DNA from 3 places in the Streptomyces sp. JLYT201 genome. Region 1 is predicted to be linked to each of the others. Evidence: riboswitches for the same ligand, from Rfam matches in the RefSeq annotation. Region 1 holds a riboswitch; each other region holds the start of a gene.
What was found. A riboswitch is a leader RNA that binds a small molecule or an ion and turns the genes downstream of it on or off. The one in region 1 is predicted to bind cyclic di-AMP.

Region 1 (3,267 bases):
CGCCCTGCGCATCGACAACCACTCGGGCGTGGACGTGGAGGTCGTCACCTCGTTCGTCACCATGCTGACCGTCGGTGCCCTCGCCGTCGTGATCAACCGCGTCGTCCGCCGCGGCGACGCCCGCCTCGCCTCCGCCCGCTCCATCGCCGAGGCCGCGCAGCGGGCCGTCCTGCCGCAGCCGGACCCGCGCATCGGCGGCCTGGACGTCGCCGCCCGGTACGAGGCCGCGCAGGCCGACGCCTTCATCGGCGGCGACCTGTACGCGGTGCAGGACACCCCGCACGGCGTCCGGCTGATCGTCGGCGACGTACGCGGCAAGGGCATGGGCGCGGTGGCCGCCGTCGCCGTCGTCATCGGCGCCTTCCGCGAGGCGGCCGAGCAGGAGGCCACCCTGGAAGCCGTGGCGCAGCGCCTGGAACGCGCCCTGGCGCGCGAGGGCACGCGGCGCGACGGGCTCGACGCCTTCGAAGGGTTCACCACGGCGGTCCTCGCGGAGATCCCGCACGGCGGCGGCAGCGTGCGCCTGGTCAACCGCGGCCACCCCGAGCCGCTGCTGCTGCGCGCCGACGGGCACCTGCGCGTGCTCTCGCCCGCCGAACCCGCGCTGCCGCTCGGCATGGGCGACCTCGGCGCCTGGCCCGACCGCGCGGACGAGACCGACTTCCCGCCCGGATCCACGCTGCTGCTCCACACCGACGGGCTCAGCGAGGCCCGGGACGCGCGGGGCGCCTTCTACGACCCCGCGGCCCGGCTCGGCGGCCGCGTCTTCTCGGGCGCGGACGCCCCCGACGCGCTCCTGTCCACGCTCGTCGCCGAGGTCCTGGACCACACCGGCGGCGGCGCCACCGACGACATGGCGCTCCTCGCCGTACGACGACCCGTCACGCCGCGTGACTGAACGGAGTCCCAGCGCACTGCAACTGACGACCCGTCATCCGCGAGTGAAGATCGATTTCGCTGCGCAGCGTCATGACGCGCGCTCAACTCGCCCTATTCCCAACCTTGATGTCCCGTTGTGTTTGTGGCGTAAGCGTTAACGATCAACTCGAACAGCTTGGAATACCGCCCCGCTGTCTATTAACGTTCGATAACGCAGCGCGGTCGTCCCAGCCGTCACACCCGGCGGCTCCGCGCGCACGCGCCTAATCCCGCAAGGGAGCCGGGGAACCACCATCTTGGGGTGAATCGGACGCCTCTCGCGCACGCGGACCCGTATCCGCCGTGCACGAGCAGCGGCCGTAGGAGACCTTCCTGCTCCGAACCCGTCAGCTAACCCGGTAGGCGAGAAGGAAGGAAAGGAGTGCGCCCCCGTGGCGTCCAACCGGCCTGCCCCAGAAGCGCTCTGCATACCCCACGGCGGTCTCATCGAGGGCGCCGACGGCGGCGAAGGACCCGGGGGACACACCGGGCACGCCGACCACGCCGAGGCCTCCGCGCCCGCCGGGTACGCCGGTTACGCCGCCCAGGAGCCCCCGGCCTCCTGGGAGGAGTGGAACCCCACCGCGGAGACCGTCCGCCCCGTGCGCGGCAAGCACCGCATCCACAAGAAGGGCGGCGGCGGCCTCGCCCGCAGCTCCACCGTCCTCGGCGTCGGCGTCATCGCCGCCGTCGGCGCGGGCGGCATCGCCACCGCGCAGGGCGGCAAGCCGCCCGTCTCCATCGCCCTGCCGGACCTCGCGTCCGTCGCGGACTCGCTGCCCGGCGTCGGCGCCCTGGTCGACGGCGACGACACCGCCGCACCGGCCACCGCCGCGGCCGCGGCGCCGCTCAGCTCCGCGGGCGTCACCGGCGCCGACGCCGAGCGGGGCACCACGGACGCGGGGGAGGCCCTGCGGGCCCGCATCCTCCAGCAGGCCGAGAACCAGCACCGCCAGGCGGACGACGCGCAGCGCAGGCAGGCCCAGGACGCGGCCGTGGCCAGGGCCGCCGCGACCGCCACGGCCCAGCAGGGCAAGGCGGCGGCCGAGGCCAAGGCGAAGGCCGCGGAGGAGAAGCGGAAGAAGGCGGAGGCGGCCCGCAAGAAGCGCGAGGCCGAGCGCCTCGCGAAGCTCGCCAAGAGCTTCACGCTCCCCGTCTCCTCGTACGTGCTGACCTCGCACTTCGGTGACTCCGGCTCCATGTGGTCCTCCGGCAGCCACACCGGCCTCGACTTCGCGGGAGCCAGCGGCACCCCCCTCAAGGCCGTCCACTCCGGCACCATCACGGAGGCCGGCTGGGCGCGCGCGTACGGCTACCGCACGGTCCTGAAGCTCGATGACGGCACCGAGATCTGGTACTGCCACCAGTCCTCGCTCTCCGTCAGCGTGGGCCAGAAGGTCAGCACCGGCGACGTCATCGGCCGCATGGGCGGCACGGGCAACGTCACCGGGGTCCACCTCCACCTGGAGGTCAGGACGGGCGGCGCGGCCATCGACCCGCTGTCCTGGCTGCGCGGCAAGGGCCTGACGCCCTGATCCCGCCCGCGGCCAGCTGACGGCTGAGCGCCGACCGCTTGGCCGCCGGCCGCTGACCGCGAAGGGCCCTCAGACTCCGGCGGCCCTGGCGACGACCCCCCGACGCCAGGGCCGCCGGTTCCCCGTTGCGCGGGCCTCCCCGGCCGGGTTGGGCCTCCCCGGCCGGGTTCCACATGCTGGAATCCATTGTCTGGAATCCGCCGTCCGCCGCCGGAATTCCCGACTTCGCAAGGGTGTTGGCGCCGGTATGACCACTCTTCGCCCTCTGGGATCGTCCGACCTCGAAGTCTTCCCGCTCGCCCTCGGCGGCAACGTCTTCGGCTGGACCGCTGACCAGGACCAGTCCTTCGCCGTCCTCGACGCCTACGCCGCCGCGGGCGGCAACTTCATAGACACCGCGGACGCCTACACGTTCTGGGTGCCCGGCAACAAGGGCGGCGAGTCCGAGACCGTCCTCGGGCGGTGGATGGCCGAGCGCGGCAACCGCGACGACGTCGTGGTCGCCACCAAGGTCGGCGCGCTGCCCGAGTACAAGGGCCTGTCCGCGAGCACCATCAAGGCCGCCGCCGAGGAGTCGCTGCGCCGCCTCGGCACCGACTACATCGACCTGTACTACACGCACTACGACGACCCGTCCGTGCCCGTCGAGGAGTTCATCACCGCCCTCGACGAACTGGTGCGGTCCGGCAAGGTGCGCGCGATCGCCGCGTCGAACATCACCGCCGAGCGCCTCCAGGAGTCCCTCGACTTCTCCGACCGCGAGGGCCTGGTGCGGTACGTGGCGCTCCAGCCGCACTACAACCTCGTCTCGCGC
Region 2 (3,267 bases), 1.1 Mb from region 1:
GCGCCTCGTCGTGCTCGGTGTCGGCGACGTAGCCGGTGATGCCGGCGCCCGCGCCCGCGTTCGTCCACAGGTTCTTGGGGCGGCGGCTCTCGTTGCGCTCGATGACCGCGTTGGCGGCGCTGAGGATCGTCTGCGTGGAGCGGTAGTTCTGCTCCAGGAGGATCGTGGTGGCGTCCGCGTAGTCCTCCTCGAACTGGAGGATGTTGCGGATCGTGGCGCCGCGGAAGGCGTAGATGGACTGGTCGGCGTCACCGACCACGCACAGCTCGCCGGGCGCCTCGCCTTCCTCGCCCTCCGCCGGAGCGGGGCCGACCAGCTCGCGCACCAGCGCGTACTGCGCGTGGTTCGTGTCCTGGTACTCGTCGACCATGACGTGCCGGAAGCGGCGGCGGTAGTGCTCGGCGACGTCCGGGAAGGCGCGCAGGAGGTGCACCGTCGTCATGATCAGGTCGTCGAAGTCCAGGGCGTTGGCCTCGCGGAGGCGCGACTGGTACATCGCGTACGCCTGGGCGAGGGTCTTCTCGAAGCCGTCGGCGGCCTGGGCGGCGAAGTCCTCCTCGTCGATCAGCTCGTTCTTCAGGTTCGAGATCTTGGCGCTGAAGGACTTCGGCGGGAACTTCTTCGGATCCAGGTCCAGGTCCCGGCAGACCAGGGCCATCAGGCGCTTGGAGTCCGCGGCGTCGTAGATCGAGAACGAGGACGTGAAGCCCAGCTTCTTGTACTCGCGGCGCAGGATGCGCACGCACGCGCTGTGGAACGTCGACACCCACATCGCGCCCGCGCGCGGGCCGACGAGCTGCTCGACGCGCTCCTTCATCTCGCCCGCGGCCTTGTTCGTGAACGTGATCGCGAGGATCTGGCCGGGGTGCACCCCGCGCTCGGCGAGCAGGTACGCGATGCGGTGGGTCAGTACGCGGGTCTTGCCGGAGCCCGCGCCCGCGACGATGAGCAGGGGGGATCCCGCGTGCACGACGGCCGCGCGCTGATTCTCGTTCAGCCCGTCGAGGAGCGCCGCCGGGTCGAGGGCCGGACGGGGGGCGCCGTCCCGGTAGTACCCGTCCCGGGGTGCGGGCGCGTCGAACTTCCCGTCGAACAGGTCGTCCGGAATCGGCTCCGGAGCGCTGTCCTCGGGCGGCGGCGGGGGCTCCTCCTCAGCGCCCTGCGAGGGCTTGAGGTCCGCCAGGAAGCTGTCGTCAAAGAGGCTGCTCATCGCCTCCCGAGTCTAGGCGGCCCCACTGACAAACCACCCCGGGTTCCGGCCACCACCGCGGCCGCCCGGCGCCGTCCACGGGGTGCCACCGGACGGTCACGCCGGGCCACGCCGCAGGTGAGCCGCGTCGCGGCGGCGCCGGGGAGGGCACGGGGGTGCGGAAAGTCACGAAAACGTATCGGGCATATCGAACATCAATCTTCCCCCGCGCCACAGGAGTTGGCTAGCGTGCTCCGCGGGCCGCACGTCCCCCCAAACCGGCGAACCACGCCGGGCCGCGCGGCCTCCGCCGAGTCCGACGCGCGCCGATCCCGACGTGTCCGGAGCCGGGGACCCACCATGATCCTGGGGTGAATCCGTCCCGCTGCGCCTCGCACGGGCCGGTAGGGCAGCCCTTCCGAACCGCCCGAACCCGACAGCTAACCCGGTAGGCGGTCCACGGAAGGAGTCGCCTCCCTTGGCGTCGCACCGCAAGCCGCGCACCCGCTCCCCCCTGGCACGCAGCGCCCCCGCACTCGGCATCACGACGGCCGCGCTGACCTCCGTAGCGCTCTTGTCACAGAGCGCGAACGCGGCACCGTCCGCCCCCGCGAAGCCCACCAGGCCCGCCGAACCGAGTCTCGAAGAGGTGCAGAAGAAGGTCGACGACCTCTACCACCAGGCGGGCGTGGCCACCCAGAAGTACAACTCGGCCAAGGAACGCACCGACAAGCAGCGCAAGCACGTCGACAAGCTCCTGGACGACGTCGCCGAGCGCACGGACGACCTGAACGAGGCCCGTCGGCAGCTCGGCTCCTTCGCGGCCGCCCAGTACCGCACCGGCGCCGTCTCCGAGACCGCCGCCCTGATGCTCGCCGACGACCCGAAGGGCTTCTTCGACCAGAACCACCTCGCGGACCGGCTCACCCACCGCCAGAAGAAGGCCGTCGACGACTACCAGACCCAGCAGGTGGCGGCCACCAAGCAGCGCGCGAAGGCCGCGAAGAGCCTGAAGACGCTCAGTGACTCCCGTGACGAGCTGAAGGCGAGCAAGCGGACCGTCCAGAGCAAGCTCGGCGAGGCCCGCACCCTCCTGTCGAAGCTGACCGCCGAGGAGAAGGCGCGGCTCGCCGCGATCGAGAAGCGGAAGGAGGAGGCGGCTCGGCGCAAGGCCGCCGAGCTGGCGCGCGAGCAGGCGGAGGAGGAGCGCAAGCGGAAGGCCGAGGAGGCCCGGAAGGAGCGGGAGCAGGGCTCCGGCGGCGGCTCGGGGACGGGAGCCGGGTCGGGCGCCGACACCGGGTCCGGCACCGGCACCGGCACCGGCACCGGCTCGGGATCGGGCACGGGATCCGACTCTGATTCCGGTTCGGGTTCCGGTTCTGGTTCGGGTTCGGGTTCCGGGAACACGGACGGCGGGTACGCCGCGAAGGCCGAGAAGGTGATCGGCTTCGCCGAGAAGCAGATCGGCAAGCCCTACGTATGGGGCGCCACGGGCCCCGGCTCCTACGACTGCTCCGGGCTCACGCAGGCCGCGTGGAAGACCGCCGGAATCTCGCTGCCCCGCACCACCTGGGACCAGGTGAAGGTCGGCACGACGGTGTCCACGTCCAGCGCCAAACGCGGTGACCTGGTCTTCTTCTACGACGACATCAGCCACGTAGGGATCTACATAGGCAACGGCAAGATGATCCACGCCCCCAAGCCGGGCGCGAACGTACGCGTCGAGTCGATCTACTACATGCCGATCCACAGCGTGGTCCGGCCCGCCTGACCCGTCTCCGTAGGAGGGCGACACGTTTTCGGCCCTCTCCGTAGAGGTGTCGCTCTTCTACGGAGAGGGCCGAAAACGTGGGCAGCGGGCGGTTACGTCCACAGGACGGCGATGAAGATGTTCGCCGTCGTCAGCGCGCCGACCGCGCCGAACATCGCCTTGTCGACCTTCTCCTCGTCGCGCTTCAGGTACACGAGCCCGAGGATCACGACGAGGACCGCCATCTTGATGCCGATCTTGAGGTTGTTGACCTCGTTGTCGTCGGCCTGGTTCAGGCCGACCAGGGCCACGCCCGTGATCAGCATGG
Region 3 (3,267 bases), 2.3 Mb from region 1:
GACACCGGAGACGATGTCGTCCCGGATGGCCGTGCAGACCGAGTGCGCGGGAATGCGCATGACGGACCTCCGCTTTAATGCCCGCGAAACGCGTCGCGCGACGCGTTGAAGACGCCGGTGCGACGACTCCATGGACGCTGCCAGGACGGACTCTATTGCAGATGGCCGCATTTTCCGATGGGGCACCGGAATCCATGGATATCTTTTGGCCAAAGGTGTGCGCGGCGGCACGCTTACCGGTCGTGGACGCTTAGGGCCCGAGCCGTGCCCCGATGCCGAAAGCCCCGGCTCGGTGAGCCGGGGCTTTCGGGACGTGCGCGGGCGCGGGGCGCTCGCGCCGTCGATGCGTCAGACGGCCACGCCGTGGGAGCGCAGGTAGGCGATCGGATCGATGTCCGAGCCGTACTCGGCGCCGGTGCGGGCCTCGAAGTGCAGGTGCGGCCCGGAGGAGTTGCCGGTGGAGCCGGAGAGGCCGATCTGCTGACCGGGGGTGACGGCCTGGCCGACGGTGACGCTGAGGGACGACATGTGGCCGTACTGGGTGTACGTGCCGTCGTTCATCTTGATCACGACGTTGTTGCCGTAGGCGCCGCCCCAGCCCGCCTCGACGACGGTGCCCGCGCCGACCGCCTGCACCGAGGTGCCGGACGCGGCGTGGAAGTCGATGCCGGTGTGGCTGCCGGAGGACCACATGCCGCCGCCGGCCTTGTAGGAGGTGGAGACGTAGGAGCCGGCGACCGGGGCCACGTAGGCGTTCAGGCGCTTGCGCTCGGCGTCACGGGCGGCGCGCTCGCGGGCCCGCTCCTTGGCCTCCTTCGCCGCCTTGGCCTCGGCCTCCTTCTCGGCCTTCTCCTTCGCGGCGGCCTCGGCCTTGCGCTTCTGCTCGGCGGCCTTCTGCCGCGCCGCCTCTTCCGCCTTCTTCTGGGCGGCGGCGTCGTTGGCGGCCTGCTTCTGGGCGGCGGCCTGGGCGTCGATCTCGTCGGCCAGCGTGTCGTTGATGGCGATGGCCTGCGTGAGGCCGGTGCTCGCGTGGTCCGCGGAGCCGTCGGCGGCGAGGGCCGGAGCGGCCAGGCCCGAGATGACACCGGTGGTGGTGAGGGCGGCGACGCCCGCGGCGCTGGCGGTGGTGCGCGTGATGCGGCTCGGACGGCGGTGCTTGCCGGTCGGGCGGATGAGCGCCATGAAGCGGCTGGTCCTTTCCTTCCTTCTCGCCTACCGGGTTAGCTGACGGGTTCGGAGCAGGAAGGTCTCCTACGGACTCCTCGCCTCGCGGCAAGGGGACCGATTCACCCCAGGGACGTGTGGGTCCCCGGCTCCCCTGGCTCGCGCCGTACGGGGACTCGGCGATGACTGTGCGGTGCCGCGGGCGCGGCGTACTGCGTGACGTACAGCCGCACTGACGCTAAACGTCTCATCTTTCAATCGACAAACGGATCCCGCCTTTTGTAGCGCACGCCACACGGCAGACACCCAACCTCCATGTCAATTCGGACATATGGCGGCATGCCGGGACCCCGGAGGCTTCCTGCGCCTCCGGGGTCCCTTGGGTTACGCGGCGTTCATTCCGGTTTGCCCCTTGCGGCCCGGTGGGGCCGCTTCACGGCGTGTGTGCCGCAATCAGCCGGTGACAACCGTCACTTCGCCGATGCCGAGGGCCCTGACGGGCTCCTCGATCTGTGCGGCGTCACCGACGAGCACCGTCACCAGACGGTCACTCGGGAACGCGCTCACGACGGCCGCGGTGGCCTCCACCGTGCCCGTCCCGGCCAACTGCCGGTACAGGGTCGCCTGGAAGTCGTCCGGCAGTTCCTGCTCCACCTGGTCGGCGAGCGTCGCGGCGACGGCGGCGGCCGTCTCGTACTTCAGCGGGGCCACGCCCACCAGGTTCTGCACGGCGACGTCGCGCTCGGCGTCCGTGAGGCCCTCGGCGGCGAGGGTGCGCAGGACCTTCCACAGGTCGTCGAGCGCCGGGCCCGTGTTCGGCGTGTCCACGGAGCCGCTGATGGCCAGCATGGCGACGCCCGGGGCGCCCTCCGGGGACCGCGGGGCCGCGGAGCGCAGCACCTGGCTGAAGGCGCGCACGCCGTACGTGTACCCCTTCTCCTCGCGCAGGACGCGGTCCAGGCGCGAGGTGAGGGTGCCGCCCAGGCAGTACGTCCCGAGGACCTGCGCCGGCCAGACGATGTCGTGCCGGTCCGCGCCCACGCGGCCGATGAGGAGCTGCGTCTGGACGGCGCCGGGGCGGTCCACGATGACGACGCGGCCGGTGTCGTCGGCGGTCACCTGGGACATCACGTGCGGCTCCGCCGACCCGCCCGTCCAGGCGCCGAGGGTGTCGGCGAGGACGGCGTCGAGGTCCGTGCCCGTGAGGTCGCCGACCACGACGGCGGTGGCCGTGGCGGGGCGCACGTGCTTCTCGTAGAAGGCGCGTACGGCCGCGGAGTCGATGGCGGTGACCGTCTCCTCGGTGCCCTGGCGCGGGCGCGACATGCGCGAGGTGGCCGGGAAGAGCTGCTTGGCCAGCTCCTTGGCGGCGCGGCGCGCGGGGTTGGCGGTCTCGTGCGGGATCTCGTCCAGGCGGTTGCGGACGAGGCGCTCGATCTCGCCGTCCTCGAAGGCGGGCGCGCGCAGCGCGTCGGCCAGCAGGCCCAGGCCCTTCGCCAGGCGGGAGACGGGCACTTCGAGGGAGAGCCGGACGCCGGGGTGGTCGGCGTGCGCGTCCAGCGTGGCGCCGCAGCGGTCCAGCTCGGCGGCGAACTCCTCGGCGGAGTGCTTGTCGGTGCCTTCGGAGAACGCCCGCGCCATGATCGTGGACACGCCGTCCAGGCCCTGCGGCTCGGCGTCCAGGGGCGCGTCGAGGTGGACCTCGACGGCGACGAGCTGCTGGCCGGGGCGGTGGCAGCGCAGCACCGTCAGGCCATTGGCCAGGGCGCCGCGCTCGGGGGCCGGGAAGGCCCAGGGCTTGGCCGTGCCCGCCTGGGGCTGCGGGTGGAACTGCATCTTCACAGACGTCTCAGCCTCGCTCACTTCGCCGCCTCCTCTTCCTGCTGGGTCTCGGCGGCTTCCTGCTGGGTCTCGGCGGCCGTGCCGTCCGCGCCGTCGGCGTCCTCCGCGGCGGCCACCGGCTCGTACACCAGGACCGCGCGGTTGTCGGGGCGCAGGCGCGCCTTGGCGACCTCCTGGACCTCGGCCGCGGTGATGTCGAGGACGCGCTGGACCGCGGTGAGGGCGAGCTGCGGGTCACCGAAGAGCACGGCGAACCGGCAC

Region 2: linked by a shared signal. The riboswitch ahead of AC5WAM_RS16440 (C40 family peptidase) and the one ahead of AC5WAM_RS21840 (M23 family metallopeptidase) in region 1 are both predicted to bind cyclic di-AMP.
Region 3: linked by a shared signal. The riboswitch ahead of AC5WAM_RS11490 (M23 family metallopeptidase) and the one ahead of AC5WAM_RS21840 (M23 family metallopeptidase) in region 1 are both predicted to bind cyclic di-AMP.

What each region holds. Positions count from the first base shown of each region.
Region 1 is NZ_CM182551.1:5,229,021-5,232,287, forward strand. It holds gene AC5WAM_RS21835 (PP2C family protein-serine/threonine phosphatase) at 1-898, shown strand, start outside; cyclic di-AMP (ydaO/yuaA leader) riboswitch at 1,130-1,298, shown strand; gene AC5WAM_RS21840 (M23 family metallopeptidase) at 1,311-2,453, shown strand; gene AC5WAM_RS21845 (aldo/keto reductase) at 2,701-3,267, shown strand, end outside.
Region 2 is NZ_CM182551.1:4,081,430-4,084,696, forward strand. It holds gene pcrA (DNA helicase PcrA) at 1-1,210, opposite strand, end outside; cyclic di-AMP (ydaO/yuaA leader) riboswitch at 1,504-1,659, shown strand; gene AC5WAM_RS16440 (C40 family peptidase) at 1,668-2,960, shown strand; gene AC5WAM_RS16445 (hypothetical protein) at 3,053-3,267, opposite strand, start outside.
Region 3 is NZ_CM182551.1:2,919,769-2,923,035, forward strand. It holds gene AC5WAM_RS11485 (GntR family transcriptional regulator) at 1-60, opposite strand, end outside; gene AC5WAM_RS11490 (M23 family metallopeptidase) at 349-1,182, opposite strand; cyclic di-AMP (ydaO/yuaA leader) riboswitch at 1,196-1,356, opposite strand; gene AC5WAM_RS11495 (M16 family metallopeptidase) at 1,618-3,000, opposite strand; gene AC5WAM_RS11500 (M16 family metallopeptidase) at 3,024-3,267, opposite strand, start outside.